DNA from 2 places in the Bacillus sp. MC1252 genome. Region 1 is predicted to be linked to the other one. Evidence: a T-box and tRNA genes for the amino acid it is inferred to sense, from the RefSeq annotation. Region 1 holds a T-box; the other holds one or more tRNA genes.
The links. A T-box is a leader RNA that pairs with one kind of tRNA and senses whether it is charged. The one in region 1 lies ahead of tyrS (tyrosine--tRNA ligase), so its partner is inferred to be a tRNA-Tyr.
Positions count from the first base shown of each region.

Region 2: it encodes a tRNA-Tyr, which carries the amino acid that the T-box ahead of tyrS (tyrosine--tRNA ligase) is inferred to sense. The anticodon was not compared.

Region 1 covers NZ_CM166369.1:2,623,408-2,639,495, forward strand. The annotation lists gene ACYH0L_RS13450 (cysteine hydrolase family protein) at 1-160, opposite strand, end outside; gene ACYH0L_RS13455 (type I restriction endonuclease subunit R) at 394-3,558, opposite strand; gene ACYH0L_RS13460 (restriction endonuclease subunit S) at 3,578-4,816, opposite strand; gene ACYH0L_RS13465 (type I restriction-modification system subunit M) at 4,806-6,398, opposite strand; gene ACYH0L_RS13470 (restriction endonuclease subunit S) at 6,419-6,985, opposite strand; gene ACYH0L_RS13475 (esterase/lipase family protein) at 7,188-7,766, opposite strand; gene tyrS (tyrosine--tRNA ligase) at 8,087-9,355, opposite strand; T-box leader at 9,409-9,646, opposite strand; gene acsA (acetate--CoA ligase) at 9,706-11,430, opposite strand; gene ACYH0L_RS13490 (GNAT family N-acetyltransferase) at 11,586-12,218, shown strand; gene ACYH0L_RS13495 (CBS and ACT domain-containing protein) at 12,258-12,899, shown strand; gene ACYH0L_RS13500 (acetoin utilization protein AcuC) at 12,896-14,056, shown strand; gene ccpA (catabolite control protein A) at 14,100-15,101, opposite strand; gene ACYH0L_RS13510 (bifunctional 3-deoxy-7-phosphoheptulonate synthase/chorismate mutase) at 15,550-16,088, opposite strand, start outside.
Region 2 covers NZ_CM166369.1:174,656-190,743, forward strand. The annotation lists gene ACYH0L_RS00995 (bile acid:sodium symporter family protein) at 1-338, shown strand, start outside; gene ACYH0L_RS01000 (exo-beta-N-acetylmuramidase NamZ family protein) at 377-1,624, opposite strand; gene ACYH0L_RS01005 (glycoside hydrolase family 3 protein) at 1,636-3,555, opposite strand; gene pbp4b (penicillin binding protein PBP4B) at 3,569-4,924, opposite strand; gene ACYH0L_RS01015 (PTS transporter subunit EIIC) at 4,938-6,317, opposite strand; gene ACYH0L_RS01020 (MurR/RpiR family transcriptional regulator) at 6,314-7,183, opposite strand; gene murQ (N-acetylmuramic acid 6-phosphate etherase) at 7,198-8,109, opposite strand; tRNA gene ACYH0L_RS01030 (tRNA-Glu) at 8,330-8,404, shown strand; tRNA gene ACYH0L_RS01035 (tRNA-Val) at 8,411-8,486, shown strand; tRNA gene ACYH0L_RS01040 (tRNA-Thr) at 8,490-8,562, shown strand; tRNA gene ACYH0L_RS01045 (tRNA-Tyr) at 8,591-8,675, shown strand; tRNA gene ACYH0L_RS01050 (tRNA-Gln) at 8,680-8,751, shown strand; gene rocF (arginase) at 8,889-9,800, shown strand; gene sigW (RNA polymerase sigma factor SigW) at 9,983-10,546, shown strand; gene rsiW (anti-sigma-W factor RsiW) at 10,561-11,181, shown strand; gene cdaA (diadenylate cyclase CdaA) at 11,400-12,221, shown strand; gene ACYH0L_RS01075 (CdaR family protein) at 12,214-13,623, shown strand; gene glmM (phosphoglucosamine mutase) at 13,649-14,995, shown strand; gene glmS (glutamine--fructose-6-phosphate transaminase (isomerizing)) at 15,567-16,088, shown strand, end outside.

The DNA.
Region 1 (16,088 bases):
TATGCTGAATATGAATGACTGTCCAGCCTTTTTTTCTCCAAAACGTCAATAAACGACTGATATTCTTCTCTGCATCTAGGTTATTTCGTTCTCCCCATTTTTCATGCTCAAATGCCTTTTGTACATCTACCATAATCAAAGCCTTTTGATTCGTTTGCACAAACGCCCACCTCCAAAGATTCTCGTTCACTACATGTAGTGTAAGGAATAGTGGTCGATTTGTACATGCTTTTACTGATGTTTTGTCTGATTTTGCACCAAAAAGACAAACCACCCACTGGCTATGATGTTAGAGATTACCTATAGATGATGAGAAATGAACAGGGAAAATAGAGAAAGTATCCTAAGAAATATTGTTTAAGTTGTTGCGTCAATTTAAACTCCTTATCGAGATTATCTTAATTCATCATCCAAAGGAACAATCACTTCATCTAACAATGTTCTCCACGCTCGTTTCATTTCAGGTCCGTATTTTAATGGTTTAGCATCTGGATGAATTGCTTTATATTGATCAAATTGTTTACTATCAATGATGTTCCCAATATTCGGAATAGGATCAGTTCCTATCATATATTGAATAGATGATAAATGGAGTTCGTTCTCATCCACGAACCACGTTTCAGCAAATTCTTTAATATGGGAATTTTTCTTTTTTGTAAAGAATGTTCGTTTGACCACTAATATATCTTCATCTGGATTCACCTGTTTATTGTCCATTTCATTGAGGATCGCTCGATACACATCTTTTACCACTTCAGCTTTTTTCAATTTTTGAAGTGCCTTTTCGATTTCTTGACGGATATCATGATTATTGGCAGAGTAATTTCCTAACAGTTGATCAATAAAGGCAGAGTCAATGTCGTATAGCTTAACAGAATTCTCACCATAAAATTCAATATCCGAGAAGTTGGGTGTTTCCTCTTCTTTCTCTTTCGTCCCTTCTTCTACTAGTGAGCCTTTGATTGTATTGTATATACCGATATTTTCTTCGATCGTCATCACTTGTTCTCGCAAGGCTTTCGATGCTTCCATATCATCGTTGTAATTGTCATACGTCACGAGAGCTTCATAAGCATTACTCAGCTCTTGGAATGCTTTAACAAATTCAACACGTTCCTCTACTGGCGAATGCTCGTCCAATTCAGAAAGATTGATATCAAGTGACTTTAAGGTTTTATGTGCCTTTTTAAATCGTTTCAATGATTCTTCATAAGTTGGGTACACAAGATTCGTTTCTTCCTGTTCGTTAGAGTATGTCTTGGTCGCTTCCTCTACATTCCACTCCATCGTCCACGGCTTTCTAAACGTCATGATGAGCCCTTTTGTTTTACCAGGATATGTACGATTTGTTCGCGAGAAAGCTTGAATTAAACCCGCATACTCTAAGAGTCGATCCACAAAAAGAGTTTGTATGGTCGGCGCATCAAAGCCAGTTAAAAGGCGATCAACCACAATCACTAAATCTATATGCTTGCCAAATTGTTTAAACTCCGCTTTTTTTCGGGCTAATCTGTTGTTAATGTCCCCATTATACCGCTCAATATCTTGAATCGACCAAGCGGTATCATAGGATTGATTATAGTCTTTGATGATGTTTATCATATCTTCTTGATCTAGTTTTGAAGTTTCTTCATTATCATTTAATGAGTAGGTGATCGCGATTCTAGGAAAATCCTTATCCTCTATCGTTCGCCCTTTACGAATAGGATGACCTTCAAACTCTTTTGCCATCCAATCAGGATCTTTCGTCATCCTTTTTATCGCATCATAATATCGTTTGGCCATCGCAATAGAGTTTGTTGTCAGAATAGCAGACTTTTGCGGTCGTCCGTTTTTGAAATCAAACTTTGTATAAGCATTATCCGGTCGAAATATCTTATGGATGACCTTTTGAATATGCTCATCACTTTCATAGATAGTGGATGGCAAATGGGATTCCTTCTCCATCCCATCCATTTGATCAATATACGTATTTAATTCATCATCATTAAGATGAGCGTATTTGTCATTTTGACGAAGCCGAGAAAAGATATGATTGCTAAGAGAGTTTGGTTCAATCGTATCTTCATGTTCTACTTGGAATCCTAGAACTGCACCATCATCTAAGGCGTTTTTAATCGTATATGTATGAAGCTCTTCACCGTATTGATCACGAGTCGTACGTGCTAACTGCCCTTTTGGTTGTTTTTTATTAACATCGAAAATAGGTGTTCCAGTAAAGCCAAACCAAGTAGAATTAGGGAACGTTTTCTTCACAGACTCCATGCCCTCCGCACTTAATGCTCGATGGCATTCATCAACGACAAAGACAATATGTTGTCCGATCAGTTTTTGAAATCGGTTCTTTCCATCTTGCTCTTCTTGTTTTTTTGCATATTTGATGGCATTCTCTAGCTTTTGACGAGTCGTAATAATAATGGTATTTGAATTGGCATCCGCTAATAGTGTTTCACTAAGTTTTCGTGCGCTTTTTGTTCCAATAATTAAACTATTAGACTTTACCTTATCTGAAGAGATACCTGTATTAAATTCAGACGCAAACCTTGTAAATTCTGTGGTGGTTTGATTATCTAAATCTTTTCGGTCAATGAGCATAATTGTCCGGTCAACGCCAGGTTTCCTTGCTAATAATTTGGTCGCAACGAAACTCGTTAATGTCTTTCCTGACCCTGTTGCATGCCATACATATCCAGATTCATGCTTCATCGCTGCGGTAAACAATGCTTCAATTGCATGTATTTGATATGGATGTAAAACCATTAACGCTTTTTGATCATTTTCTTCGCTCACAACGGTATATTGAGCGATCAATCGATGGGCATCTGGAATGTTCAATACTTGTTTCACAAATTCATAGAGGTTGTTCACTTTTCGGTTATTTTTCGTCCGCCAACTAAAAACAAACTTCTTATGCATATCTTTTGGCAGAGCATTGGCAAAATAACGAGTCGTTTGTTCATTTGAAATGACAAATAACTGAAGAGTGGAAAAAATATTATTACGAAATAGCCCTTCCTCTGCATACTTCTTCACTTGATTGTATGCTTGAAACACACCATCTTTTGCCGTAACTTTTTTCAATTCAATTTGCACAATGGGTAACCCATTGATTAATAACGTCACATCAAAACGCCTGTCACGTTCGTCAATGTTCTCTCTTTTTTTCGCAATTTGATGAACAACTTCATATGTAGAAATGCCCCCACCGATATCATGATTTGAATAAAGAACGAGTGACATCGAACCTAACGACACATCATCTCGTTCAATCGTAATGCGAGCAATTCCATTTTCACCTTTTAGCCATCTTGCGGCGTCGAAAGGTGTTTGTGTTTTATTTAAAATTTCCGTTTTAATCTTATCAAATTCCTTATCAGAAATCGGATGTTCCCCAATTTCTGATAAGTTGTTTTGTGTGATGATCTTTCGTAAATTCTGCCATAAGTCGGCTTCTGATTTTAGATCTGGACGATAGTTCCATTGGTTATGTCCTTCACCCATTACCTCAATTAACTGACGTTCTATTTCTGTTTCATCTCTATGTTCATTCTTGCCCATTTGAATTCCCTCCTCTTGCTTATAAAAACATTTTTTGCAAAAAGGCCTTTTTGGTTTGTTTTAAAATATCTATTTCTTGATCGCATAGAGCGATTGTTTTGTCTAGTTGTTTGAAGAAGCTCGCGATTTGGGTTTGTTCTTCTCTTTTTGGATAATATAGATTCACTTCTTTTAAATCAGAGTTATGTAGATGAACAACTGATTTACCTTGTGCTTTTCTACTTAGTTCTTTTTGTTGTTTACCATTTGAGATAGTGAGTGCTAAAAAAATAGAATTAATGTCGTCACAGGGGTAAATAACATTCAAGTCTCCACCCAAAATAATACCGGGTCTTTTTACTACAGATGCTCTAGCAATATCCTCAGATGTTTCACCAGATGAAGGGACAATTACCTCATAACCCTTACTAATTAAAGATTTTTCTTTTATTTTAGTAAATGTATCGACTTCTTCTATCACAGTTTGATATTTAGTATATAAACTGCCATATAAAATTATAGGATCTCCTTCTTCTACTATATCACTTTTAGAATATCCAATTCCTTTAGCAAAAGTAGCTAAATCTTTTAATCTTTTCTTTTCCCATTCCCCATTAAACCCAGGAAAACGAATTTCCGGTACAGATTCTCCTTCTTTCGGAAACATTTTTTGTAAGAATCCTTGTTTCGTTTGTTTTAAGGTGTCTAGTTCTTGTTGTTGAAATGCAATTGTTTCGTCTAGTTGTTTGAAGAAGTTGCCGATTTTATCCTGTTCCACTTTATCAGGTAACATCATAGTAAAGCTAGCGAACTCTACTGCATTAATACCTGGCTGTCCAGAACGTTGGGATGTTATTTTAACAAAATTATTATATTTCGTTGTTAATGTAGTTTGAAATACAAAGTCAACATTATATTCTTGCTTCAATCTCGCTCTAATTAAAAAGCCTGCATAATAAACTTTTCCATCCCTTTTATCATAGCAGTAGGTTTTCCCAACACTTGCACCTGTCCTTGCAAATAAAATATCACCTTTTTTTAATAGATATTTTTCTGCTTGGCTTAGATCTGTATTAGGTGAAGTTAAATCATTTTGTTTAAACTTGTTACTACTTTCATCTATATCTGTAATTCTGATATACTTGTTTCTACCATCATAGGAGGTAGCACTTGCATTTAGACCGTACTCAAAACTTTCTGATATCTCCCCAAACTTGCAACCTTCCCATTCCCCACTAAACCCATTAAACCTCACTTCCGGCACTTTCTTACTTCCCACGTTTAAACACCTCTAAAGCACCTTTCATCCATTCTGCATTTTTCTCATCAAATTGCATGGAAGAAATCATGTCATATAAATTAGACTCTAGCTCTGCTTTTTCTTTTCGAATTTCTTGAATTTTTGCTCCTATGGCGGCCATGTCGACAGGCTCTTCTTCTTCAAATGTATCGACATATCTTGGGATATTTAAGTTGAAGTCATTTTCTTTGATTTCCTCAAAGCTTGCCACATGTGCATACTTTTCTACATCTTCTCGTTTTTGATATGTCTCTACTACTTTATCAATGTTGTCAGTTGATAATTTGTTTTGATTTTTTCCTTTGGTAAATTCTTTACTCGCATCAATAAATAGTACATCACGCGTTGTACGGTTCTTCTTTAAAATGATGACAGTGGTTGGAATGCTTGTACCAAAAAATAAGTTTGCTGGTAAACCGATCACCGCATCAATGTGTCCATCTTCTAGTAATTTCTTACGGATGACACCTTCTGCTGCGCCTCTAAAAAGAACACCATGTGGCAGGACAATCGCCATGGTTCCAGAATCTTTTAAGTGATATAGGCCATGCAAAAGAAAAGCAAAGTCTGCTTTTGATTTCGGTGCTAGTTTCCCATAGCGATTAAAACGTGAATCATCTAAAAATGTATCATCTGCTGACCATTTGGCTGAATATGGCGGATTCATTAGAACTGAATCAAATGTATACGGCTCATCGGTCGGCCAGTCTTTATTTAGTGTATCCCCGTTACGCAGACGCATGTCCTCATAATCAACACCGTGCAAGATCAAGTTCATTTTTGCTAAATTAAAAGTCGTGGTATTTAGTTCTTGCCCGTGATATTTTACACTTTCTGGATAGTTAATGTAATTGCGCACATTTAACATTAAAGAACCGGAACCCATTGTAGGGTCATAAACACTAAATAATTTTTTCTCCTCTTGTCCAATTGCCACAATACGAGCCATCATGATAGACACCTCATGTGGTGTATAGAATTCACCGGCTTTTTTCCCTGCTTCTGAGGCAAATTGACTAATTAAATATTCATAGGCATCTCCAATGACATCTCCATTATGGCCAATGACATCTACATCATTTAATTTTTTTAGTACCTCTGTAATGGTGATATTTCTCTGTTGATCATCTGACCCCAGTTTTTTCGATTTCAAATCCACATCATCAAACAAGCCACTAAATTGAAGATATTTCGTCGATAAATCAATGAATGCTTTATTTAAATCATTTAATTGAAAGATATTCTGTTTTGCCTGACTCGCTAACTCACTAAATAAATACGCTGGTTCGATATCATATCCTATCGTATCAACTAATGTTTCAAGTAAATCTTTTTGAATATCCTCATCTGATAATAACTCTTTGTATAATTGCGCTTGTTTATCCTGCGTGTCGTATTCTTCCAGCGATTCATCTGCAACTTCGACCACTTTTTCTAATAATCGATCAGATAAATATTTATAGAAGATCAATCCTAATAAATAGTTTTTATACTCTGAAGCATCCATTTTGCTTCTAAGATCATCTGCGGCACTAAATAATGTTGTATGTAAGTCAGCCATCGTTATTTCCTCACTTTTCTTTATTGATCATGTTGTTTTAATATTTCTAAAAATAGTTGTTCTTCTAATTTTGCTTGTTTCTTCATGAGCGCTTGACGCTTCCTAAAATGAAAATAGGCTTTTCCAATCATTTGTTGCTTTTCAATAGAAGGAAGTTGCACCTCTAACCCACGAAAAATCCCCGGTGTTAGTTTTGGAACCGTACTTCCTTGCATAGAGATCGTCATTTGTTTTTTCATAAATTGAGATTCATTTAGGACATAACATAAATACTGTTTATCAAGTTCTTCAGTTTCTATGATAAGCTTAGCAAAGTTTTGGTTCATGACTTTGCCTTGAGTCTCATTACTAACAATTCCTGCAATCGAACTAACAAAGCTGAAGACAACATCACAAACATTTGTTAAGTACGGATCAACTGTTAATAATGTGCTATCTTTTTCATCTCCAATGGAGTCTAAATAAGCGCCATCTAGATCTTTCATTAAATCTTCATAAGAATATGTAGATAAGTTATTGTCCGTTTTTTCATTTCTTCTTGATTGATTTTTCCCCATTTTGATCGTTATGATTTGTTCAAGCTTCATATCCCGCCCTCATTTAGTAATTCGTACGAATTACTTTATAACATATACATTCATCGTACCATAGTCTGATTTCATCGACAATCATTTCAAGTATTCACACGAATAGAACTTCATCAATAGGTACTCCATGTTTCTTCATGATTAAATCTACTTGTAAAATACAGAAAGCCAGCTTCCATGAATGGTAGCTGGCTATTTTAAATTAATTCGTATTCTGTCCCCCGCCGTTCAGCCCTTCTTTAATATAGCCATTGACTTGGCTTGAGGCTAATAGACCGATATGTCCAACTCCGTGGATAAGGACGTTTCTTGCGCCAATTAAGCGGGAGAGGCTGTTGACGACAATGAGGTCGGCTGAGCTATAGACGGATGTGTAAAGAATTTTTTGATTTGGATCGGTGCCTGGTAATGCTCTGAGTGAAACGAGTCCGTTCGCTCCACCTAGTGTGACGACATTTTCAATTTTATCTCCGCCGTCTAGGTTCTTAATATAATATAACGTGTTGGCTCCGCCCATGCTATGCGCCACAATATCTACTTTTTTGGCGCCCGTTTTGGCTAGCACATCTTTGACGTATCTAGATAGACGTGGTCCATTATTGAGGTTATTGCCTGTTTTGTCTATGAAATCAATTGCATATAATTGGTTTCGGTCCCAGCCCTGTGACACCAAGTATCTTTTGATCGCCGCAAAGTTATAAGAGGCACCGCCCATGCCATGTACCATCACAACCGGATTATGCTCAGCCGCTTTGACCTCTTTCGGCTGGATGAAAACCATTGAACCAACCACCAATGCAAATGCAACGAGAATCTGCAAACTCCTTTTCATCAAAAATGACACTTTCATTCCCCCTTATTTATCTTGTTCGACTCTATTTTAAACAACAAAAATATGACAGAAAAGTGAACAAGGCACTGTTTGTCCGATATTTTCACAAGAAATAAATAATGAAAAAGCACCTTTGACTTTCTCATGAGCCAATGCCAAAAGACTAGACATTCGTTTCTCTTACAGTCTGTTGGTCTATGTGACATCCTCCATGACTCAATTAGCATAAAAAAAAGCAGCCGGTTCTCTCAGCCGGCTGCACATCATTCTTACTTGTAATTCACAAGGAAGTATTTCTTTTTCCCTCTTCTTAAAACAGTGAATTGGTTTTCAATTCGGTCTTCAGCTGAAAGAACATAGTCTTTATCGGTTTGTCTCTCTCCGTTGATGTAGACCGCACCATTTGTGATATCTTCACGTGCTTGACGCTTTGATGGAGACAGCTTTGATTCCACAAGGATATCGACTAGTGTTAATTCTTCTGTGCTGCTTTTCTCCATTGATGGAACATCCTTAAAGCCTACTTTGACTTCTTCAGCTGAAAGAGATTTGATCTCGCCTTTAAATAGTGCATTTGAGATGTTCACAGCCTGTTCTAGTGATTCACGGCCATGTACAAGCGCTGTCACTTCTTCTGCTAAACGGCGCTGCGCTTCACGTTTTTCAGGTGCTGTTTGCACTTTTTCTTCGTAAGATGCGATCTCTTCTTTTGATAAGAACGTAAAGTATTTTAAGTATTTCACGACGTCACGGTCATCTGTGTTGATCCAGAATTGGTAGAATTCATAAGGTGACGTTTTTTCTTTATCTAACCAGATTGCGCCGCCTTCTGTTTTACCAAACTTCGTGCCGTCTGCTTTTGTGACAAGCGGCATCGTGAGACCAAATGCTTTTGCGCCTTCTGCCTCAGACTTGCGGATCAACTCAAGTCCAGATGTAATATTTCCCCACTGGTCACTACCACCGATTTGCAGCTTACAGTTTTCATTTTTGTAAAGGTTTAAGAAGTCTAACGATTGCAAAATCACGTAGCTGAACTCTGTGTACGAAATACCTGTCTCGATACGTGAGCTGACGATATCTTTTGCCAGCATGAAGTTCACACCGAAGTTCTTTCCAATATCACGAAGGAACGTGATGACATTCATTTGGCTGATCCAGTCATAGTTATTGACGATGACGGCTGGGTTCTCGCCTGCTTCAAAATCAAGAAATTGAGACAGCTGGCCTTTGATTTTCTCTGACCACTGTTCCACGATTTCTGCCGGGTTTAGTGAACGCTCTGCTTTTTTGAAGCTAGGATCTCCGATCAGTCCAGTTGCGCCGCCAACAAGGGCAATCGGGTGATGCCCTGCTTCTTGGAATCTGCGCAATGTTAAAATGGGCAATAGATGACCAATGTGCAAGCTGTCAGCTGTCGGATCGAAGCCGGAGTACAGCTTGATTTTTTCTTCTGCTAATAATTTTGTTAAACCTTCTTCATCTGTTTGCTGCTGAATTAATCCTCTGAACGATAAATCTTCCATCAATTGACTCATATCCAAATCTCCTTTTTTTACAATTCAACATAAAAAACGCCCCTTCGAATGAACGAAGGGACGATATATATCGCGGTACCACCCTGCTTAAAAGACAAAATATCACGTCTTTTCACTTACACTGATAACGGACAGATCCGTTCTTTCACTAATGAGGCAGCATTCATGCTCCTTTTCGTAAAAGCGGTTCGTGAGGGTAATTCGAATATCTCTTTGTACTGACTCGCACCAGCCGTCAGCTCTCTTGGACAGGGAAAGATGATTCTACTGAATCTCAGTCAAAACCTTTTCGTATTCAACTAAAGTCATTTTTAACATACTTTTGATATCAAGTCAACTGACGAAGGAGATTAATCTTCCATTGTCGAAAGGTCGCCAGCAGGTAAGTTCAGCTCCCACGCCTTTAGCACACGTCTCATAATTTTTCCGCTTCGCGTTTTTGGCAGTTTGTCTTTAAACTCGATTTCTCTTGGTGCCGCATGTGCAGCAAGCCCCTTTTTCACAAACGTACGAATCTCTTCTTTCAGCTCATCTGTCGGCTCGTATCCGCTCCTGAGAGCAATGAATGCTTTGATAATTTCACCACGTACCGGATCTGGCTTTCCAATGACACCAGCCTCTGCAATGGCCGGATGTTCAACCAGTTTACTTTCCACCTCAAATGGACCGACCCGCTCTCCTGACGTCATGATGACATCGTCGACACGTCCCTGGAACCAAAAGTATCCGTCTTCGTCCATATATGCTGAATCTCCTGAAACATACCAATCTCCCGGCATAAAGTAAGATTCATATTTTTCAGGATTGTTCCAGATCGTATGCATCATGGACGGCCAGCCCTTTTTGATCGCAAGGTTGCCCATCCGGTATGGCGGAAGTTCATTTCCGGCATTATCCACAATCGCGGCTTCTACGCCTGGAATTGGTTTCCCCATCGAGCCTGGTTTGATGTCCATGCATGGATAATTACAAATCAGCTGTGCACCAGTTTCCGTCATCCACCAAGTATCGTGAATTCGTTTGCCAAATACAGCGTCTCCCCAGCGGATCACTTCCGGATTGAGAGGCTCTCCTACACTTAAGACATGACGGAGCGAGCTGAGGTCATATTTTTGAATGAGGTCGTCCCCTGCCCCCATCAGCATTCTGAAGGCTGTCGGTGCACTGTACCAAACGGTCACACCAAGTGATTCAATCGTTTCATACCACGTATCAGGATTAAACCGGCCACCTAAGATGACATTCGTTGCCCCATTTAACCATGGTGAAAAAATACCGTACACTGTCCCTGTTACCCAGCCTGGATCAGCTGTACACCAGTAGACGTCATCTTCTTTCAGGTCAAGCACCCATTTACCGGTCTGGTCTTGCTGCACCATCGCGCCATGGACATGCAGCACACCTTTTGGCGTACCAGTTGACCCTGACGTGTAATGAAGCAGGAAACCGTCTTTTTCATCCATCCATTCTACTTCAAGTTCCTTTACTGCCTCCTGAAATGCCTCTTCGTAGTGAATTGTCCGCACACCACCGATGTCTTCCTTTTCACCGCCGACAATGATGACAGATTCAAGCTTCGGAAGCTCTGCAAACGGAATACGCTCAAGCAGATCCGGCGTTGTCACAATGACCTTCGCCTCGCTATTTTCTAAACGGTCTTTGACGGCGCCTTCCATAAATGCCTCAAATAACGGGCCAACGATCGCACCAATTTTGACAGCACCAAGCAGAAGAAAATAGAGCTCAGGTGATCTTGGCATAAAGATAAACACGCGATCCCCTTTTTGCACATGCGCCTTTTCTCTGAATAGATTTCCCGCTTTGTTTGTGTTGATTTTCATATCCCTGAACGTATACTTTTCATCCCGCTGTGAATCTTTGTAATGAAGCGCCACCTTGTTCTTACGAAACGAGTCCGCATGTCTGTCAATTGCTTCATAGGCTGCATTTATTTTTCCTGTTTCATACCAGGAGAAGTTTTTTCTCGCTTCCTCCCATGAAAATTCTTTGTATGCCTGCTCATAATCATTTAAATGATAGTCTCCTTTTACTGATGGTAGCGTTTCCACTTTCATCAAACAGTCCCCCTTTGCATACGTTTACAATGACCATTATAGTATAGATGACTTTTTTTCTCAATTTTTAAAAAACTTATGGTGAAACCGTTTTAATTTCTTCAAGATTTAAGCTAAAATAGAGACGACTCACTAGAATTTGAGGCGGTGGATACGTGGAGCATCCTAAAACTTATTATTCAAAAACAATTGAGCGAGAAACAGGTTCTATCCTGATTGAAGGACCGGTACCTGCATCAGAGCTTGCGAACTATACGTTTCATGAAGGACTAACGGCATTTCGCACGCCTGAGGAGCAGAAACAAGCACTTGTTGAAATAGCAGATCTTCCAGAAGGACGTATTATCATTGCAAGAGTGGATGAGCTTGTCGCAGGCTATGTCACGTATTTGTATCCTGATCCGCTTGAGCGCTGGTCAGAGGGCAAGATGGACAATTTAATCGAGCTTGGCGCGATTGAAGTCGCTCCTCCATTTAGAGGATGCTCGCTCGGCAAGCATTTACTTGATGTGAGCATGATGGATGAGCAAATGGAGAACTACATCATTATTACAACTGAATATTACTGGCATTGGGATTTAAAGGGGACAAAGAAAAACGTTTGGGAGTACCGTAAAATGATGGAGAAAATGATGAACGCAGGTGGTCTTGTCTGGTTTGCAACAGACGAGCCAGAGATCAGCTCACATCCAGCCAATTGTTTAATGGCGAGAATCGGAAAAAACGTGAGTCCTGATTCGATCGAGCGTTTTGATCGTCTTCGCTTCCATCAGCGCTTTATGTATTAACGTTCAATTCGTTTTTTTGGCAAAGGGGATTGGTAAACAATGATGATTGAACAAATTATGGAGCGTGATGTGATCACGCTGCGAAAAACCGATACGATCGAAGAAGCCATTCAAAAAATGAGTGCACATCACATTCGGCATATTCCCATCGTATCTGATCAAGATTCTGTCATTGGGATGGTGACAGATCGGGATATTAAAAATGCCAGTCCAAGTATTTTCGAAACAGAAAAAAGGCAGCTTTTTATTCAGCGGCCGGTAGAAGAGATCATGGTGCTAGAGACAATCACCGCCCATCCGCTTGATTTCGTTGAGGAGATTTCGAGTGTCTTTTTTGAGCATGGAATTGGCTGCCTTCCAGTGGTGAGACGCGGTAAGCTTGTAGGCATTATCACAAAGACAGATTTACTTCGTACGTTTGTCAGACTGACAGGTGCAGATCAGCCTGGGTCACACTTAGAGGTTGAAGTGAAGCAGATGACAGAAGGGCTCGCAGACATTACGGCTATTTTAAAGGAGCAGCATATTCAAATGCTGAGTGTGCTTGTGTACCCGCATGCAAATGAAGCCTCTAAAGTGCTCGTATTCCGCCTTCAAACCATTCATGCAGATCATGTGACGAAGCTGATTCGGGCAAAAGGCTACAAGGTGCTCTGGCCTATGGAGCAGACGGTCAAATGAAGGAAGCGACCTTTGTTTTTTCACCATCTTTTCAAACGTACCAGTTTCATCAAGATCACCCCTTCAATCAGCTTCGTGTCTACTTAACATACGATCTTCTTCAAAAAATGAAGGCGTTAACGGATGATGAGATCATCGCACCGCGTATGGCTACGCTGGAGGAATTAAAGCTCGTCCATACGACAGATTATATTCAAGCTGTGCAGCGGGCAAGTGAAGGAAAGCTGTCTACAGCAGAGGGTGAACGCTACGGCCTTGGCACGGAGGATACACCGATGTTTGCAGGTATGCATGAGGCGGCTTCTCTTCTTGTTGGCGGGACATTAACAGCGGTTGATCAAGTGATGCTGGGTCATTCGCAGCATGCGCTCAACCTTGGCGGCGGGCTTCACCACGGATTTAAAGGACGTGCATCTGGCTTTTGTATTTATAATGACAGCTCTGTGGCCATTCAATATATTCAAAAGACATATGGCGCAAGGATTTTATATATTGATACGGATGCTCATCACGGAGATGGTGTACAGTTTAGCTTCTATGACGATCCAGAGGTATGTACTGTCTCCATTCATGAAACGGGTCGCTACTTGTTCCCTGGAACTGGACAAGTACAGGAAAGAGGCCATGATAAAGGCTATGGCTATGCGTATAATATTCCGCTCGATGCATTTACAGAAGACGAATCGTTCCTCGAAGCATACCGAACAGCAGTGACTGAGATAGCTGCTTTTTTTAAACCAGACGTGATTTTGACGCAAAACGGAGCGGATGCTCACTATTACGATCCTTTAACCCATTTATCTGCCACCATGAAAATATATGAGGAAATTCCCAGACTTGCCCATGAGCTTGCTCATCAATATTGTGAAGGCAAATGGATCGCTGTTGGCGGAGGCGGATATGATATTTGGCGCGTGGTCCCAAGAGCGTGGAGCCGCATTTGGCTTGAGATGAAAGGCGTCACACCGCCAGCTGACCTTCCTAAGGAGTGGATTCGGGCATGGAATAAGCAATCGCCTGTCACCCTTCCATCAACATGGTTCGACCCTGACGATTTATATCCACCGATACCAAGAAAAGCAGAAATCACAGAAAAAAATGCGCAAACAGTAGAAAAAGCACTCATGCCTGTTAGAAGAGAAAGGAAAAATGCATAAGAAAAGCAGGCATTCACTGATAAGGTGAGCCTGCTTTTTGTTTTTATTTTGTTGATTGTCTTTCTTCAATTCTGTGTGGCAGCTCAACAATTTGATCGTCCACTTGTTCTTTGTTCATCAGCTTTGTCAGCAGTCTCATTGCGACAGCGCCAATATCATATGTCGGCTGAACAACCGTTGTCAGCTGAGGACGTACCATGAGGGAAAGTCTTGTGTTATCAAAGCCAATGACCTCTAAGTCTTCAGGAATCGAGACGCCTCTGTCCTGTGCGCCGTGAATGACACCAAGAGCCATTTCGTCTGTTGCTGCAATGACAGCCGTCGGCTTGTCTGATTGCTCAAGCAGATTTGCAAGGGCTTCAATTCCTGAGTCATAGGAGTAATCGCCTTCAGCAACGAGAACATCATCAAAAGCAATGCCCGCTTCTTCTAGCGCACGCTTATACCCAGCAAGCTTTCTCACAGAGTTAATTGGTTCTGACATCGGACCAGATACGAACGCAATTCGTTTATGGCCTTTTTCAATTAATAATTGGACTGAATCATAAATGGCCTGCTCATAGTTAATGTTCACAGATGGTGTTTGTGCCTGCTCTTCAACTGATGCTGCAAGAACAATTGGTACAGGAGAGCGCTTAAATTCTTCGACAAGCACATCTGTGATGTTGCCGCCCATAAAGACAATCCCATCTACTTGTTTGCCTAGCATCGTATTTAACAAATGCAGCTCTTTATCTGTATTTTGATCTGAGTTGCTCAAAATGATGTTGTACTTGTACATCGTGGCGATATCTTCAATCCCGCGTGCAAGCTCAGAATAGAAGATACTAGAAATATCAGGGATGATGACCCCAACCGTCGTTGTTTTTTTACTTGCAAGGCCTCGTGCCACTGCGTTCGGACGGTAGCCAAGACGATCAATCGCTTCAAGCACCTTTTTTCTTGTTGTTGGTTTCACGTTCGGATTTCCATTCACAACACGTGATACCGTTGCCATACTTACATTTGCTTCTCTTGCTACATCATATATTGTAACATTATTCACATAAATCACTCCTTCAAATACACTTCATATCTATAGCATTCACCAATTAGGTAGAGACATATCAGATACGAAAAAAATAATATCCTATTTGTCATTAAAACGATGAAAAGAGACACATAATTTTTCAATCTACATCAAAATGACATTCTTTTATGAAATTATACACGTTTTTTCGTCATATGAAAACGTTCCCTTTCTTTTTATAACTAAATTAAACAAACTTTAATGAGCTTGTTACCTGTAAATTGAATCATATTTCAGCAAAAGTCATCGTGAACATCAGCTATGACAATGATCTTAGCAGATTCTGTCGAATTTTAAAAATGAAAACATTGTGAACAAGCACTTTAAGCTTGCAATGCGATTTATTCCTTTCATTTCCAATTCTATTGTGTTTTCTCCATGAAAAAACCGCCGGGCTGTTATCCGGCGGTAATTCTATCTATGATTACGCGTGAATGTTGACAAGTGGTCTTAACGCATCTAACCATTTTTCGAATTGAGGAATGTCCATTTGCTGCGCTGAATCAGATAGGGCAACAGATGGGTCTGGATGCACTTCTGCCATGACACCGTCCGCTCCAATCGCAAGAGCTGCTTTGGCTGTTGGCAGAAGAAGATCTCTACGTCCAGTTGAGTGCGTCACATCAACGAAGACTGGTAAATGTGTCTCCTGTTTCAAGATTGGCACAGCAGAGATATCTAATGTGTTTCTTGTCGCTGTTTCGTATGTGCGGATACCGCGCTCGCAAAGGATGATTTGGTCATTTCCTTGTGCGATGATGTATTCAGCTGCATTGATGAATTCTGAAATGGTCGCTGCTAGACCGCGTTTTAAAAGAACTGGTTTCTTCACAGATCCGGCTTCTTTTAATAGTTCGAAGTTTTGCATGTTACGTGCACCAATTTGAATCACATCAATATGCTCAATCGCTTCTTCAATATGCGCAGGGTTTACGATTTCACTAATGACAGCAAGACCGTATT
Region 2 (16,088 bases), 1.2 Mb from region 1:
ACAGCTCTGTTGTCGCTCCATACTTGCGTGAACTGGATGCCGCCATTTTTAGTAAAGCAGCGATTGTGTTTCTCATTGCGATGAGTGGATATGTCTTTGCATGGTTGATTGGAAAGGCGATGAAATGTACTCAAGGGGAGATTGTGGCCATTGTGTATACAGGTGGCATGCGAAATATTAGTGCGGGAGCTGTACTTGCCACTAGCTTTTTCCCGCCTGCTGTCGCTGTCCCTGTTGTGATTGGCATGCTGTTTCAGCAAGTGCTTGCTGCCTTGTTTGGTTTTTTACTCAATCGTTTTGAGCTGAAAACACCTGCTATGACTAAATCTTTATCATGAAAAAACCTCCATCTCAAAGTATGGAGGTTTTTTGCGAGTTAATAGATGAGATATTTTTTCCGTTTCTTTTCGAACGTTTTGAGATCATGATGATAGCGTTTCATGATGTGTTTGACTGAAGTGCCTTTATTGATTTCCTCTTTGACCCAACCATTCCCGATCAGTTTATCAAAGCTGCCTGTTTGAAGGAACTGAAAGTCATTAGGATACAAATCATGGATCGCTTTGATGATGGATAACCCCGTTTTCACAGCTTCAAATGAAGAGCGGTTTGTGACATATAGCTGCACACCGTGAGAAAGAGTCCCGGCATGTTTTGAAAAGGTAGGGGTGAATGAAACGGGTCTAAATTGAACGCCTTTTAGCTTTAGCTGATTTAAATGATCCGCTAGCTCGTTGCTATTGATATATGGAGCGCCAATGAGCTCAAACGGTTTTGTCGTTCCTCTGCCTTCCGAGACGTTTGTGCCTTCAATTAATCCTGTGGCTGGATATACAAAGGTACTATCAACTGTCGGCATGTTAGGTGAAGGAAGGACGAACGGCAGCTTCGTGTCATCGAACGTCATAGATCGCTTCCAATTTTTCATTTTGATGACTGTTACATCAGCATTGATATGAAACTCTTTGTTAAACATATTTGCGAGCTCCCCAGTGGTCATTCCATGTCTTAATGGTATTGGATAAAGACCCACAAATGAGGAGTGTTCGGGTTCTAATACAGGTCCTTCTACTTTTAGCCCGCCTATGGGATTTGGACGGTCTAGGACAACAAATGGGATATTGTTTTCCTTAGCGGCTTCCATCGCGTAGGCCATCGTGTAAATATAGGTGTAATATCGAGCGCCAACGTCTTGAATATCAAATAGCAGCACATCTACATTTTTGAGCATATCAGGAGTTGGTTTTCTTGTTTTTCCATAGAGAGAGTAAACAGGCAGGCCTGTTTTTTTATCGGTATAGGATTCGACGCCTTCTCCTGCTTGTGCATCGCCGCGCACGCCGTGTTCAGGTCCATATAGAGCAGTGAGCTTGATATTTGGATGTTCAAATAGGAGATCGACACTGCTTTTCATGTTTGCATCAATGCCGGTAGGATTCGTAATAAGCCCTACCTTTTTCTCTTTTAGCCATGAGAGATTACTTGAGAGTAATGTTTCGATGCCTGTTTTGACTGCTGCTTTTTTTCCTTTTGTGTCTGTTCGTCCTTGATCTGGGGGGGAGGCGGCGGTCAATGTGCTCATCATGAGAATGCTCGCGAGTATCAAGCTTCCTGTCTTTTTCAAGAGAATCCCTCCTATTTGATCTGTTTCCCTTTCAAGTTGAGCCCATAGCCAAATGGGTAAAGGGTTTGATTCGGATGAGTGACAGATGGGATAGCGACTGGCAATTTCCCTTTAGGTGATGCCGCTCCAAATATCACTTCTAGTCCAGCAGGAATATTCGGTTGGTTGAATTGTCCGTTTGCATAGCCTTTAAAACCGTAAACAGCCAGTAAGGCATCGGCTTCCTCGAAATTAGCAGCATCATATGGGTTTCTAAGACTCATGATGACCATTTTTTTGTTTTGTGATTTTGCTTCTTTCATGACAGCACGAGGGAAGGCGGTTGCCCATTTCTTCGGGTCCTGTACATTGTCATCAATCACGCCATCATTCACAGCTGGGTCATTTTGGACAACGTAAGAGCCGGTAATGACATAGTCAGCATCTTGAATCAGTTTGGCTGTTTCTTTGGAGAAGGTCTTATCTGCAAAAGCGTATGATTGGGTACGTACAGGCTTGATCTTTTTTTGTTTGATCAGAGATTCAATCGTGACAGACATTGCTTTTGTTTGATCTTCATAGGGTGCCATGAGCAAGATTCGGTCATTCTTTTTAGGTTGAAAAGGTAAGGTCTTGTCGTTGTTTTTAAGTAAAGTGATTCCTTCACGGGCCATTTTTTGTTCAGCTTTCCGGTGCGACTTTTTACCAACGAGTTGAGTGGCTTTTTTGATTTTTTTCTCAAGACTTACTGGCTTTTTAGTGGAAATGATGCCGCGCTTGATCTTCAATTGAAGGATTTTTTCGACAGATTGGTTGATCTGAGACAGCGGAATTTCGTTTGATAGAACGGCTCGTTTTAAAGCATTAAACACATTTTCTAGGTTTTTCTCGGTTTTTAGAGATGTGACAGGCGCTGGCATGAGGGCAATGTCGACTCCTGCTCTAATGGCCATGACCACGGCTTCTTCCTGTCCGAAGTTATCTGCAATCGCCTTCATATTTAGAGCATCAGTCACAACAACTCCTTGAAAGCCCATCTCTTCTTTTAATAAGTGTGTGATCACTTTTTTAGATAAGGTAGCTGGAACCATGATGTCCTCGCCATCTTTTTTACTTTGATAGGTCGTGTCATCAATGGCAGGAAATTGAACATGAGCGGTCATAACCATATCCGCACCTGCGTTGATTGCTTGTTGAAATGGATACAGCTCAATCTTTTTTAAACGATCTAGGTCATGTTCTACGAGCGGCAAGCCGTAGTGACTATCGACGGCTGTATCACCATGTCCCGGGAAATGCTTTAGTGTGGAAATGGTCTTTTCCTTTTGAAGTCCTTTCATGGTTTGAAGGCCAAGTCTAGTGACAAGTGCAGGGTCAGAGCTAAAGGAACGGACACCTATGACGGGGTTGTTTGGGTTATTATTCACATCAAGAACAGGAGAGAAGTTTGTATTGATACCTAAGGCGTTTAATTCCTTTCCGATGATTTTTCCTGTGTCGTATGCATTTTTCTTGCTTCTAGAGGCACCAATCGACATATTTCCTGGGAAATGTGTTCCCTTTTGTAGTCTTGTGACGATTCCGCCTTCTTGATCAATTGAAATGAGTAAAGGAATATTTGGCGATGCTTTTTGAAATTCATGAGTGAGTTTGACGGTTTGTTTCGTATCAACGACATTCTCTGCAAATAAGATGACACCGCCTAGATGATATTTCTCTACAAGATGGGATACTTCTTGATTCATCTTTGTTAAGCCTGTAGGCGCGGATTCACCTTTTGTTTGCCAATTGCGAAAGTCTGGCATGAGCATTTGGCCAATCTTTTCATCCAGTGACATGTCTTCCACCATTTGTTTTGCGGTTGGAAGAGAGGCAGAGCTAATCTTTTCCGTTGGAATGGAAGAGGTTAGCAGGGCAAAAACCAGAGCAGCGGGGAAGAGAGATTTTAACATCGAATTCCTCCTTTTACTTAAAAGATTCGTAGATTGCGGTCATGATGCTTCCATAAGTACCAGTTGGGAAAAGATCACCTTCGAATTGATTAGGGTTGGTTTCAGGTGAAACGACAGGTGAATGTTTCTTATTCGTCAGCAAAGCGATACCTAGATTGTGTTTTGGATCAATCAACGTCATCGTTCCGGTCCAGCCTGTATGTCCATAGGCTTCGTTACTTGCATATTTTCCAAACATCCATTCCATGTCAGTATTGCCGTTTTTCCGCCAGCCTAGCCCGTAAGTTGGGTTCGTGTCTGAGGATGTTGTAAAGAGATCGATAGAAGCTTGGTCAAAGATGGTTGTTTTCCCATAGCCTCCTTTGTTGAGCATCAGCTGGAGCAGCACCGCCATATCTGAGGTGTTAGAGAAAAGTCCAGCATGGCCGGAGACACCAGCCATTGAGTAATATGCTTTCTCATCGTGTACTTCTCCTAGCAGGGTGTATCGTCGAATGTTTTCAAAATCGATCACACCATCTCGCGTATTGCCTAAACGTTCAGTTGCTGCAAAATGCTTGGGCTTGAATCCTTTTTGCAGCGGATTGAACATTGTATGCTTGAGACCTAGCGGCCGATAGATCGTAGACTCTACATATTGATCAAGAGGGATTCCTGTTTTTTTCTCGATGATCATACCTAAAAGCATGTAATCAATATCACTATAAATATGCTGGGTACCTGGCTCGTATTGTAGAGGCACCTTAGGCAGCCATTTCATGGTTGTTTGTCTATCTTGAGAGAAAAAAGAGCCAGCTGCTTCTTTGCTATAAAATAAGACACTGGATGGGAGACCGGCAGAATGTGTGAGGAGATCTTTTACCCGAAGCTGATCTTTGCCGGTGACCTTTGCATCTGGTTCATCTTGAAAGTCTGGCAGGATGGATTGTATTTTTTCATTCACATCTAGTTTTTGTTCGTATACAAGCTTTTGCAGGGCATAGTTGGTGGCGTACATTTTTGTATTGGATGCCAGGTCGAACAGCGTGTTCTTTTTCATTTTCTTATACGATTTGAGTTCGTTAGACCCTTCGTATTTTTGCCTGTAGCCATAGGCTTTTTGATGGACGATCTTACCATCCTTGATGATGATGAGCGCGGCTCCTGGAAATCCTGCTTTGATATCGTTTTGAATCATTTGATCAACCTTCCTAAGCTGCCTGGAAGAAAAACCTACTTGTTCTGGTCGTTTTGCTTTTTTTAAGACGGGATATTCTTCAGGTGCTGTTTTAGACAAAGACGATACAGGATGGGAGCTGGTTGCAAATGTTTGTACTGGTAGCCCAAGGAGCATGAACAGACATGTCATCAAAAGAAAACATTTCTTCAAGAGCTAGACCTCCTTATTGATTGGTTCCCTCGAATTCAACAGCCATATCATCATGAAAGCCAAATAAGTATGTGAAGATAAATCCAGCGACATATGCAATGAATAGTCCAATTAAGTAAAGAAGCATTTGATGCGCGTGAACGATAAAGGTTAATGGAAGACCTGATACCCCAATTGCTTTAGTGGCGATTTGGAAGTAGGCTTGAAATGCTCCGCCGATTCCAGCACCGAGACAAGCAGTGAGAAATGGTCTTCCTAGTGGTAGTGTGACACCGAAAATGAGTGGTTCACCAATACCAAGCATTCCTGAAGGAAGTCCACCTGCAATGGCTCTTTTGAGCTTTTTCTTTTTTGTTTTCATATAAATGGCAAATGCCGCACCGACCTGTCCTGCGCCTCCCATAGCTAGAATTGGCAGAAGCGGGTCATCTCCAATTGAATTGATGAGTTCCATATGAATAGGTGTCAGTCCTTGGTGAAGTCCTGTTACTACAAGTGGAAGGAAGGTCGCACCAAGAACAAATCCGGCGAAAATACCGCCCATGTTTAATAGATAAGTGAGTCCTGAGGTGATGGCATCAGATATAAATCCGCCGACTGGCATGAAGACGATGTACGTAAAAATTCCAGTAATGAGTAATGTGATGGTTGGTGTGACGATGATATCGAGTGACTGCGGGACGAAGCGTCTAATTCGGGTCTCAACAAAGGCCATAAAGATGGCGGCAAGAAGAACACCGATGAGTCCGCCTCTGCCTGGTAGAATATTTGTGCCAAATAACATAATATCTGCGGAGGCTGGGTTAATAATGAGGATACCAGCTAAAGCGCCTAATGCGGGAGAGCCTCCAAATTCCTTTGCGGCATTTGTTCCGACTAATATCCCAAGATAAGCGAACAAGCCTGAACCAATAACGGTTAAAATGATCGCAGCTTGAGATTTTTCATCAAGCCAGCCCGCTTGCACGATTGCTTTTGTAATACCAGTAATGAGGCCTGACGCAACCAGTGCTGGAATGATAGGGATAAAAATGCTGGCAATCCGTCGTAAGAACAGCTTGAACGGTGTGCGGTTCTTTTGTGAAATGGCTTGCTTGTTTTTTTGTGCTTCGTTGTTCAAGTCAAATGAACCAGAGGCTTTTAGCAGCTGTTCAAACGCACTTGATACTTGGTTGACAACGCCAGTGCCTAAAATGATTTGAAGCGTTTCCGCCTCGACGACGCCAATGACGCCATCAAGTTCTTTGATCGCTGTGATTTGAACTTTTTCATCATCGATCGGTGTAATTCGGAGACGTGTCATACAATGTGTATGGGAAGAGATATTTTCAGAACCACCACAGAGCGAAAGAATATCTTTCGCTAACTGCTGATATTTCTTTTGATGACTCATGTTGAATCCCCCTTTGGTTTTCGTTTCATGGAGCGGATGGCATGCCTTGTCTTGTCAATATACTGCGCTGTCTCTTCATATTGACGGGAAGCTAAACTGAGGAACAAGACATCAATTAAGTAGAGCTGTGCCATTCTAGAGGAAGTGGCAGCACTGCGAAAAGGTGCTTCATTGGAACCGGACGTCGATAGGTGAACGTCACATAAAGCAGAAACGCTTGTATGACCTGGATGCGTTAAGGCAATGGTTTTCACTTGATTTTCTTTTGCGAGCTGAAGGGCTTGAATGATGTCTAACGTTTCTCCAGAAAAGGATATACCGAAAACAATGTCGTTCTTTCCTGCATTTGCGATGACGGTGGATGCGATATGCATGTCAGTGAAGGCTGTGGCTGCATAATTGATTCTGAGAAATTTCTGCTGTGCGTCAGCTGCGACGATGCCAGATGCACCAACACCGATAAAATGGATTTGATTTGCATGTAGCAGCAATTGAACGGCCTTTTCTAAAGTATCTGCATTTAAAATAGAGGCAGTATCCTTAATCGATTGAATCGAGTTTCCTGCTGTTTTTTGAATAATGGATTGAAGTGGTTCATCTTGTTCGATATCTCGGTAGCCTTGTTTATCGTCATGCATTAAGTCTCCAGCAATCCGCATTTTTAAATCGTGATAGCCATCTAGTCCGAGAGATTTACAAAGGCGGATGACTGCAGAGCTGCTTGCACCGGCTGCCTGACTGATCTCGTGTACTGTGCTCTTAATGACTTTGTCAGGATGGGCAAGGATATAGTCTGCAATGATTTTTTCAGATTGGGGGAGCTTTGCTTTCATTGTGTGTATTAGGGAGAGTCCACCTGCTGACATGAGCTCTGCCTCCTTTAGGATTGATGATGTGAGATGGCTTTGTCGATATGACCATTCGCTTTGTTGAGTAAATTCTTGGCTGTTTTCTTGTCTGTGTTTGTTTGGAGCATGACGATGGCGGTTTTGACTTCTAAATCTGCCGATTCAAGTGTTTTCACGGCTTGTTCGTAGGAAGCGTTTGTCACATGTTGAATGATGGTGATGGCGCGTTCTTTTAATTTATGATTGCTGACTTTTACATCAACCATCAGGTTTTCATATACTTTGCCTTGTCTGATCATGACAGAGGTGGAAAGCATATTTAAAATCATTTTATGAGCGGATGCGGCTTTCATTCGTGTTGACCCGGTGATGGCTTCAGGTCCAACGACGACTTCAATGGCGCAGTCTGCCAGCTCGCTAATTTCTGCTTGTTCATTGCAGCTGAGGGCTACTGTTTTTGCTCCGATGGATCTTGCGTAGTTTAAAGCACCGATGATATAGGGCGTCCTACCGCTAGCGGCAATGCCGACGACAGTATCTGTTGACGTGAGGTGGATGTGTACTAAATCCTGTTTACCGGCTTCTTCACTGTCTTCCACATCTTCGGCAGCGTGTGAAAACGCGGAGTCCCCACCTGCCATGATGCCTACAATGACATCAGGTGAGACGCTATAGGTTGGTGGACATTCAACAGCGTCCATCACGCCAATTCTGCCGCTTGTTCCAGCGCCTAAATAAATGAGTCTGCCTCCATTCGAGATGGATTCATAGGCGAAGTCACTTGCTGTTTTCACATGTGGAAGTACACGATTGACCGCTTGAGCGACTTTCATATCTTCTTCATTGATCATTTGGAGCATTTCGAGCGGATCTGCTTGTGAAATTCCCATTGTGTTAGGGTTTCTTGATTCTGTTGTCAAAGAACGCAGTTGAGATGGCTGCATGTGACATACCTCCTTATTTCTTCATTTTCAGTATATTGAGTATGATATGAAATTTCAACATTATATTTAAATACTGAAATTATATTTCAAGTAAAATGTCGTGCTGCAAGGTGGTTAATTATTAGAAAATAAAAAAAATAAAATTCCCCTTTACAAAAGGGGGACAACCTGTATATAATAACTTTTGTCAGCTTCACGGAAACAGTAAACTTGACAAACTGGCCCGTTGGTCAAGCGGTTAAGACACCGCCCTTTCACGGCGGTAACACGGGTTCGAATCCCGTACGGGTCACCATGATGTGGAGGATTAGCTCAGCTGGGAGAGCATCTGCCTTACAAGCAGAGGGTCGGCGGTTCGAGCCCGTCATCCTCCACCATATGCCGGTGTAGCTCAACTGGTAGAGCAACTGACTTGTAATCAGTAGGTTGGGGGTTCAAGTCCTCTTGCCGGCACTGTTTTTTCTTTATCAATTCCATATGTGGAGGGGTAGCGAAGTGGCTAAACGCGGCGGACTGTAAATCCGCTCCCTCCGGGTTCGGCGGTTCGAATCCGCCCCCCTCCACCATTTTTGGGCTATAGCCAAGCGGTAAGGCAACGGACTTTGACTCCGTCATGCGTTGGTTCGAATCCAGCTAGCCCAGTTAAGACACCTTTTTGAAAAAGGTGTCTTTTTTTTATGTTAGCAGAGGGAATGTATAACTATTCAAAATGTTGTCGAGTTGAGTCAGGAGGCATCGAGAAAGTAAAATATAGGCATGAACAGAAAGGGGATGTACATATGGGAGATCAAAAGAGGGTCACGATTGTCGGGGTTCCGATGGACTTGGGTCAAACGAGAAGGGGCGTCGATATGGGGCCGAGTGCGATTCGATGTGCTGGCGTAAAAGAAAAATTGGAATCGCTCTCATTTGATGTGGAGGATCTCGGGGATATTCCAGTCGAGCAAAGGGACGATGAGAAAGGTTTACATACAAGTGAAAAATTAAAAAATCTAACGGAGAATGCTGGTGCCAATCAGCTGCTTGCTGAAAAGGTTGACAGTATTGTGCAGTCAGGTTCGTTTCCATTGATTTTAGGCGGTGATCACAGCATTGCGATTGGCACACTTGCCGGTGTAGCTAAGCATTATGAAAACTTGGGTGTCATTTGGTATGATGCACACGGTGATTTAAATACGGAGGAAACTTCTCCTTCTGGAAATATTCATGGCATGCCGCTTGCTGTCAGTCTTGGCCTTGGGCATGCTGATTTAACGAACATTGGTGGTTATTCTCCTAAATTGAAACCCGAAAATGTCGTATTAATTGGTGCTCGTTCCTTAGATGAAGGAGAGCGGCAGTTGATTAGAGAAAAAGGTATGAAGGTGTATACGATGCATGAAATTGATCGTTTAGGGATGACAAGGGTGATGGAGGAAGCAATTTTGTATTTAAAGGAAAGAACAGATGGTGTCCACCTATCACTTGATTTAGATGGGCTAGATCCAGCGGAATGCCCGGGTGTAGGAACTCCTGTGGCAGGCGGCATTAGTTATCGTGAGAGTCACCTTGCAATGGAGCTTTTAGAGGAAGCAGGTATTTTAACTTCAGCCGAATTTGTGGAGGTAAATCCAGTATTAGATGAGAAAAATAAAACAGCAGAAGCGGCTGTTGCTTTAATTGGTTCTTTAATGGGTGAAAAGTTATTGTAGAGCGGGACTTGTTCCCGTTTTTTTTATTTTGGGGAAATTTAAGGATATATTAAGGTTTTTACTGGCTAATAAGCGTAACACGCTGTCAAAAATTTGTTACACTATTTTTTAGAGGAGAATGAAACCTTTTGGAAAGAGGTTCGTATACATAAAGACCGGTGAAGGCAGAGGTTGAATATACTATGGACACAATGATCAAAAAGAGAATTAAGCAAGTGAAAAAAGGCGACCAGAACGCATTTACAGACATCGTAGACCTGTATAAAGACAAAATTTATCAGCTGTGCTACCGTATGCTTGGGAATGCACACGAAGCAGAGGATATTGCGCAGGAGGCGTTTATTCGTGCCTATGTGAATATTGAGAGCTTTGATGTGAATCGTAAGTTTTCCACGTGGCTGTACCGCATTGCAACCAACCTGACCATCGACCGTATTCGCAAAAAAAAGCCGGATTATTATTTAGATGCAGAGGTGGCAGGAACAGAAGGACTGAATATGTATTCTCAAATTGCTGCTGATGGCATTTTGCCAGAGGATGAGGTGGTGTCTCTTGAGTTATCGAGTACCATTCAGCAAAAAATTCTAAGATTACCCGATAAATATCGTTCAGTCATCGTATTAAAGTATATTGATGAACTCTCGTTAAAAGAAATTAGTGAGATTCTGAATATACCAGTTGGTACAGTGAAAACGAGAATACACAGGGGTAGAGAGGCTCTCCGGAAACAGTTGAGAGACCTTTGAGTGAGGTGATTTTGATGAGCTGTCAGGAAAAAATCGTCCTGCTTATGCATCAGTATTTAGACGGGGACATTGAGCCCCAAGACGAAAAAGAATTAAAAAGCCATCTGCAATCGTGTGAGGAGTGCCGTACTCATTTTCAACAAATTGAGAAATCCATTGCGCTAGTGCAGAGTACATCTCATATAGAAGCACCTTCTGATTTCACTGCAAAGGTGATGGCAGGTCTTCCAAAGGAGAAAAAGCGTGTCTCGGTTCAAAGATGGATCAAAGCTCACCCGCTGATCGTAGCCGCTGCCCTCTTTCTCATTTTGATGGGAGGCAGTCTGTTTACAAGCTGGAATACTGATCATAATTTCAGTGTGTCAAAGCAGCCGAATCTCGTGGTTGAAAATGATACAGTGACCGTACCTAAAGGGGAAACCGTCAAAGGTGATGTCACTGTCAAAAATGGCAAGCTGATTGTAGAAGGCAAGGTTGATGGAAATGTCACAGTCGTCAATGGGGAACAGCTGACTGCTTCTGCCGGACAAGTCACTGGTCAAATCAATGAAATTAATGAAGTGTTTGATTGGATCTGGTACAAAATGAAATCCACAGCACAAAACGTGATGCGGGTCATTGGGCCAGAGGAGTAAAAGTAAATCAAACAGCATGGAGCAGTCTCTTAGGGGCTGCTCTTTTTCTATATCATTGCTCAGATTCACGCATACTAGACAGCCAGCTATATATGGCAACTATTTTCCTTGCTGAAATAAAATGTGGTATAATAGCCTCGCTATGTATTTACACATAGGCTTTTTTTATAAAAAAATGCATCACACGAAGAAACTTGAAAATTCTGGAGGACGAGGAAATGGCTTTAGGGGATATTCCTTTTTTGCAGTACCTCGGTAATGCTGTTGATATACTCGTTGTTTGGTATGTGATATATAAATTAATGATGGTCATCCGCGGAACAAAAGCGGTTCAGCTTTTAAAGGGAATTGTGGTCATTGTTCTCGTCAGGATGGGAAGTGCGTATCTCGGTCTTAACACACTTCAATGGCTGATGGACCAAGCGATTACGTGGGGTTTCCTTGCGATCATTATTATTTTTCAGCCAGAGCTAAGGAGAGCGCTTGAGCAGCTCGGGCGCGGCCGTTTCTTCTCAAGAAGCGGGACACCTGTAGAGGAACAGCAGCAGAAAACGATCGAGGCAATTACAAAAGCAATTAACTATATGGCAAAACGCAGAATAGGAGCGCTGCTGACAATTGAGCGCGATACTGGGATGAATGATTACATAGAGACAGGAATTCCTTTGAATGCAAAGGTGAGTTCTGAGCTGCTGATTAATATTTTCATTCCGAATACCCCGCTTCATGACGGTGCTGTCATTATGAAGAGTGATGAGATTGCAGCTGCAGCTTGTTATTTACCGCTGTCAGAAAGTCCTTTTATCTCTAAGGAACTCGGAACGCGCCACCGGGCGGCAGTTGGTATTAGTGAAGTGACAGACAGCTTAACCGTCATCGTCTCTGAGGAGACAGGCGGCATAAGTGTCGCAAGAAATGGTGATCTCCATCGAGAATTGACTGAAGAAGCGCTTGAAGAAATGCTGATTGCTGAATTTAGTAAGAACAGCAAAGATGCTTCCTCGACCAAATGGTATTGGAGGGGCAAGAAAAATGGATAAGATTTTGAATAATCGCTGGGCCGTAAAGTTTCTTGCATTGGTCTTCGCTTTATTGCTGTATGGTGCAGTCAATTCAGCGCAAGCGCCCACGCCGAAAAAAATCGGTGAATCCTTTTTCCCAACATCGACGACAGATGAAGCAACCTTAACCGACATTCCTGTTAAAGCGTATTATGATGACGAGAAGTACGTCGTCACTGGTGTACCGCAGACAGTCAATGTCACGATTAAGGGATCAACAAGTGCTGTGAAAACAGCAAGACAAACAAAGAATTTTGAAATTTATGCAGATATGCAAAACTTAACGACAGGCACACATAAAGTGGAGCTGAAGGCAAGAGATGTATCAAAGGGAATCACATTATCAATTAATCCGTCTGTGACGACTGTGACGATACAAGAAAAAACGACAGCTGAATTTCCTGTTGAAACAGAATTTTATAATCAAAATAAAATCAAAGACGGCTATTCACCCGAACAGCCCATTGTGAATCCGAAAAAGGTGACTGTCACTGGCTCAAAGGATGTAATCGACAAAATTTCTGTCATTAAAGCATTTGTGAACTTAGAGGATGTCGATCAACAGATTGAAAAAGAAGCGAAGCTCACTGTGTATGACAGCAGCGGGAACGAGCTGCCAGTCGAAGTGAGTCCGTCAGTAGTGGATATTACGGTCCCAATCACGAGTCCAAGCAAGAAGGTCCCGTTTAAAATTGAGCGGACGGGCAGCTTACCGGATGGGATCAGTATTTCAAGCATTGAGACAAGTCCGAGTGAGGTCACAGTGTACGGCTCTCAAAAGGTGCTAGATGCACTTGATTTTATTGATGGCGTTAAGCTGGACCTAAGCAAAATCAAAGATGATACGGAGATTGATGCCGACATTCCCCTGCCAGATGGTGTGAAAAAGGTGTCGCCTGAAACCGTTAAGATCAAAGTGAAGGTTGCAACAGCTGAAGAAAAAAAGATCGATAATGTACCAATCTCTGTCGTGGGTCTGAGCAAGGATCTCACCTCTGATTTTGTGAGCCCGTCTTCTGGGCGGCTCACGTTAACAGCAAAGGGATCAAAGAGTGCGATTGATAAACTAAAGGCTTCAGATATTGAAGCCTATATCAATGCGGGGGACTTGAACGAAGGAACACATGAGGTCAAAGTGCAAGTGAATGGTCCTCAAAACGTGACGTGGGCATTAACGAGATCAAAGGTCAAGGTGAAACTTACCTCTACTGACACGGAAGATCAGCCGGCTTCTACGAATGATCGAAAGGATCGATCGTCTGATGACGATGGTCAGGAAAAGAAGAGAAAAGATGAATCGACACAAGATAAAGCAAAGAAGGAATCAATTCAGAGACAGCGGATGAAAGAAGATAAAAAAGAGGACACAGAGCCCTCTTGAATGGTAAAAAAGGAGCGATTGAAACATGGGCAAGTACTTTGGAACTGATGGTGTAAGGGGTGTGGCTAATAGCGAATTAACGCCAGAGCTCGCATTTAAAATTGGGAGATTTGGCGGCTATGTCCTCACGAAGGATAAAGAACGTCCAAAGGTACTCGTTGGACGAGACACACGTGTATCTGGTCATATGCTAGAAGGAGCACTCGTTGCAGGCTTGCTTTCAATTGGGGCTGAAGTGATGCGTTTAGGTGTGATCTCAACACCTGGCGTGTCCTATTTAACGAAGGCAATGGATGCAGAAGCAGGTGTCATGATTTCTGCTTCTCACAACCCAGTTCAGGATAACGGGATTAAATTCTTCGGTGGCGACGGCTTTAAACTGTCAGATGAACAGGAGAACGAAATTGAGCAGCTAATGGATCAGCCAGTCGATCAATTACCACGTCCAGTTGGAGCCGATCTTGGAACGATGAATGACTACTTTGAAGGTGGTCAGAAATACTTGCAATTCTTGAAGCAGACAGCAGATGAGGATTTCACAGGCATTCACGTGGCCCTTGACTGTGCACATGGTGCAACATCTTCTCTTGCGACACATTTATTTGCTGATTTAGATGCAGATGTGTCCACAATGGGAACATCACCAAACGGCTTGAATATCAATGATGGCGTCGGCTCAACTCATCCAGAGGCACTTTCTGCTTTTGTAAAGGAAAAGGGTGCGGATATTGGTCTTGCGTTTGATGGTGACGGTGACCGTTTAATTGCAGTCGATGAAAAAGGTGATATCGTAGACGGCGATCAAATTATGTACATATGTGCACGTTATTTGAAGAGTGAAGGCCGATTAAAGGATGACACAGTCGTGTCAACAGTCATGAGTAACCTCGGCTTCTATAAAGCGTTGGAGAAACAAGGCATTAAGAGCATCCAAACCGCTGTTGGTGACCGCTATGTGGTCGAAGCGATGAAAAAGGACGGCTATAATGTCGGCGGCGAGCAATCAGGCCACTTGATTTTCCTTGATTACAATACGACAGGTGACGGCATGCTTTCTGCCATCATGCTTGTGAATACGCTAAAAGCGACAGGAAAAACATTATCAGAGCTTGCGGCTGAAATGGAGAAGTTCCCGCAGCTTCTAGTGAATGTGAAGGTGTCTGATAAATATAAAGTGGAAGAAAATGAAAAAGTAAAAGCTGTGATTCAAGAGGTTGAAAAAGAGATGAACGGTGACGGCCGTATTCTTGTTCGTCCATCTGGAACAGAGCCGCTTGTACGTGTGATGGCAGAGGCGAAAACAAAAGAGCTGTGTGATGAATATGTGGCTCGAATTACGGCTGTTGTCAAAGAGGAAATGGGTATTGAGTAATAGATGAAAGCAAATCGCTAAGCAGCGGTTTGCTTTTTTTTCGAATAATCGTCATAAGTGAAATGAACTGTACGAATGATATAGGCGAGGGCAACTTGCTAATGCCTTCATACATAGGAGAGCACATCAATTGTAGAACGTGACAAGCCTCATTGCATATAGTGTATGGAGGTCTCGCTTTCTCAAATGAAAGGGATCACCCCTAAATTGTGATTGACGGAGGTCAGACCTTATAGTACAATCATCCTTGTGTTATTGGATTTTTATTCTAGCTGGAAAGGCAGGGTAGATGTTCAGGAACTCTTATAATGATAGCGCCCGAACTAAGCGATCGGACGACAGATGCTTAGTTGACGAGGATGGAGGTTATCGAATTTTCGGCGGATGCCTCCCGGCTGATCAAAAGAGATCACAGCCGTAAGTGTTTCTTTAAAGCAAAGAGGTGACTCTTTGTACAAAGGGAATACACATGATCTCCCAAAATAAACATGTAGAGAGGGACGAAGAAATGTCCCTTCTATTTTAGTAGGCTTTCTTTGTCCCTTTCACGTGATCGGGAGGAAGAATATTTATGTGTGGAATCGTAGGTTATATTGGTCAGAATGATGCGAAAGAAATCTTATTAAAAGGCTTAGAGAAGCTTGAGTACCGCGGGTATGACTCAGCAGGTATTGCTGTGGCAAACGAAGAAGGCGTGCATGTGTTCAAAGAAAAAGGACGTATCGCTGAGCTTCGTGAGGTCGTTGATGCAAACGTGGCATCTACAGCAGGAATTGGACATACACGCTGGGCAACACACGGTGTACCAAGTCATCTCAATGCGCATCCGCATCAAAGTGCTTTTGGCCGTTTTACGCTTGTTCATAACGGTGTCATCGAGAACTATGTACAATTGACACGCGAATATTTACAAGACATCACACTTAAAAGCGACACAGATACAGAGGTTGTTGTTCAAGTCATCGAACAATTTGTAAGCAGAGGTCTTGATACAGAGGAAGCTTTCCGTCAAACGCTTCTTCAACTAAAAGGCTCTTACGCAATTGCCCTTTTCGATAACGAAAACAAAGAAACAATCTATGTGGCGAAAAAC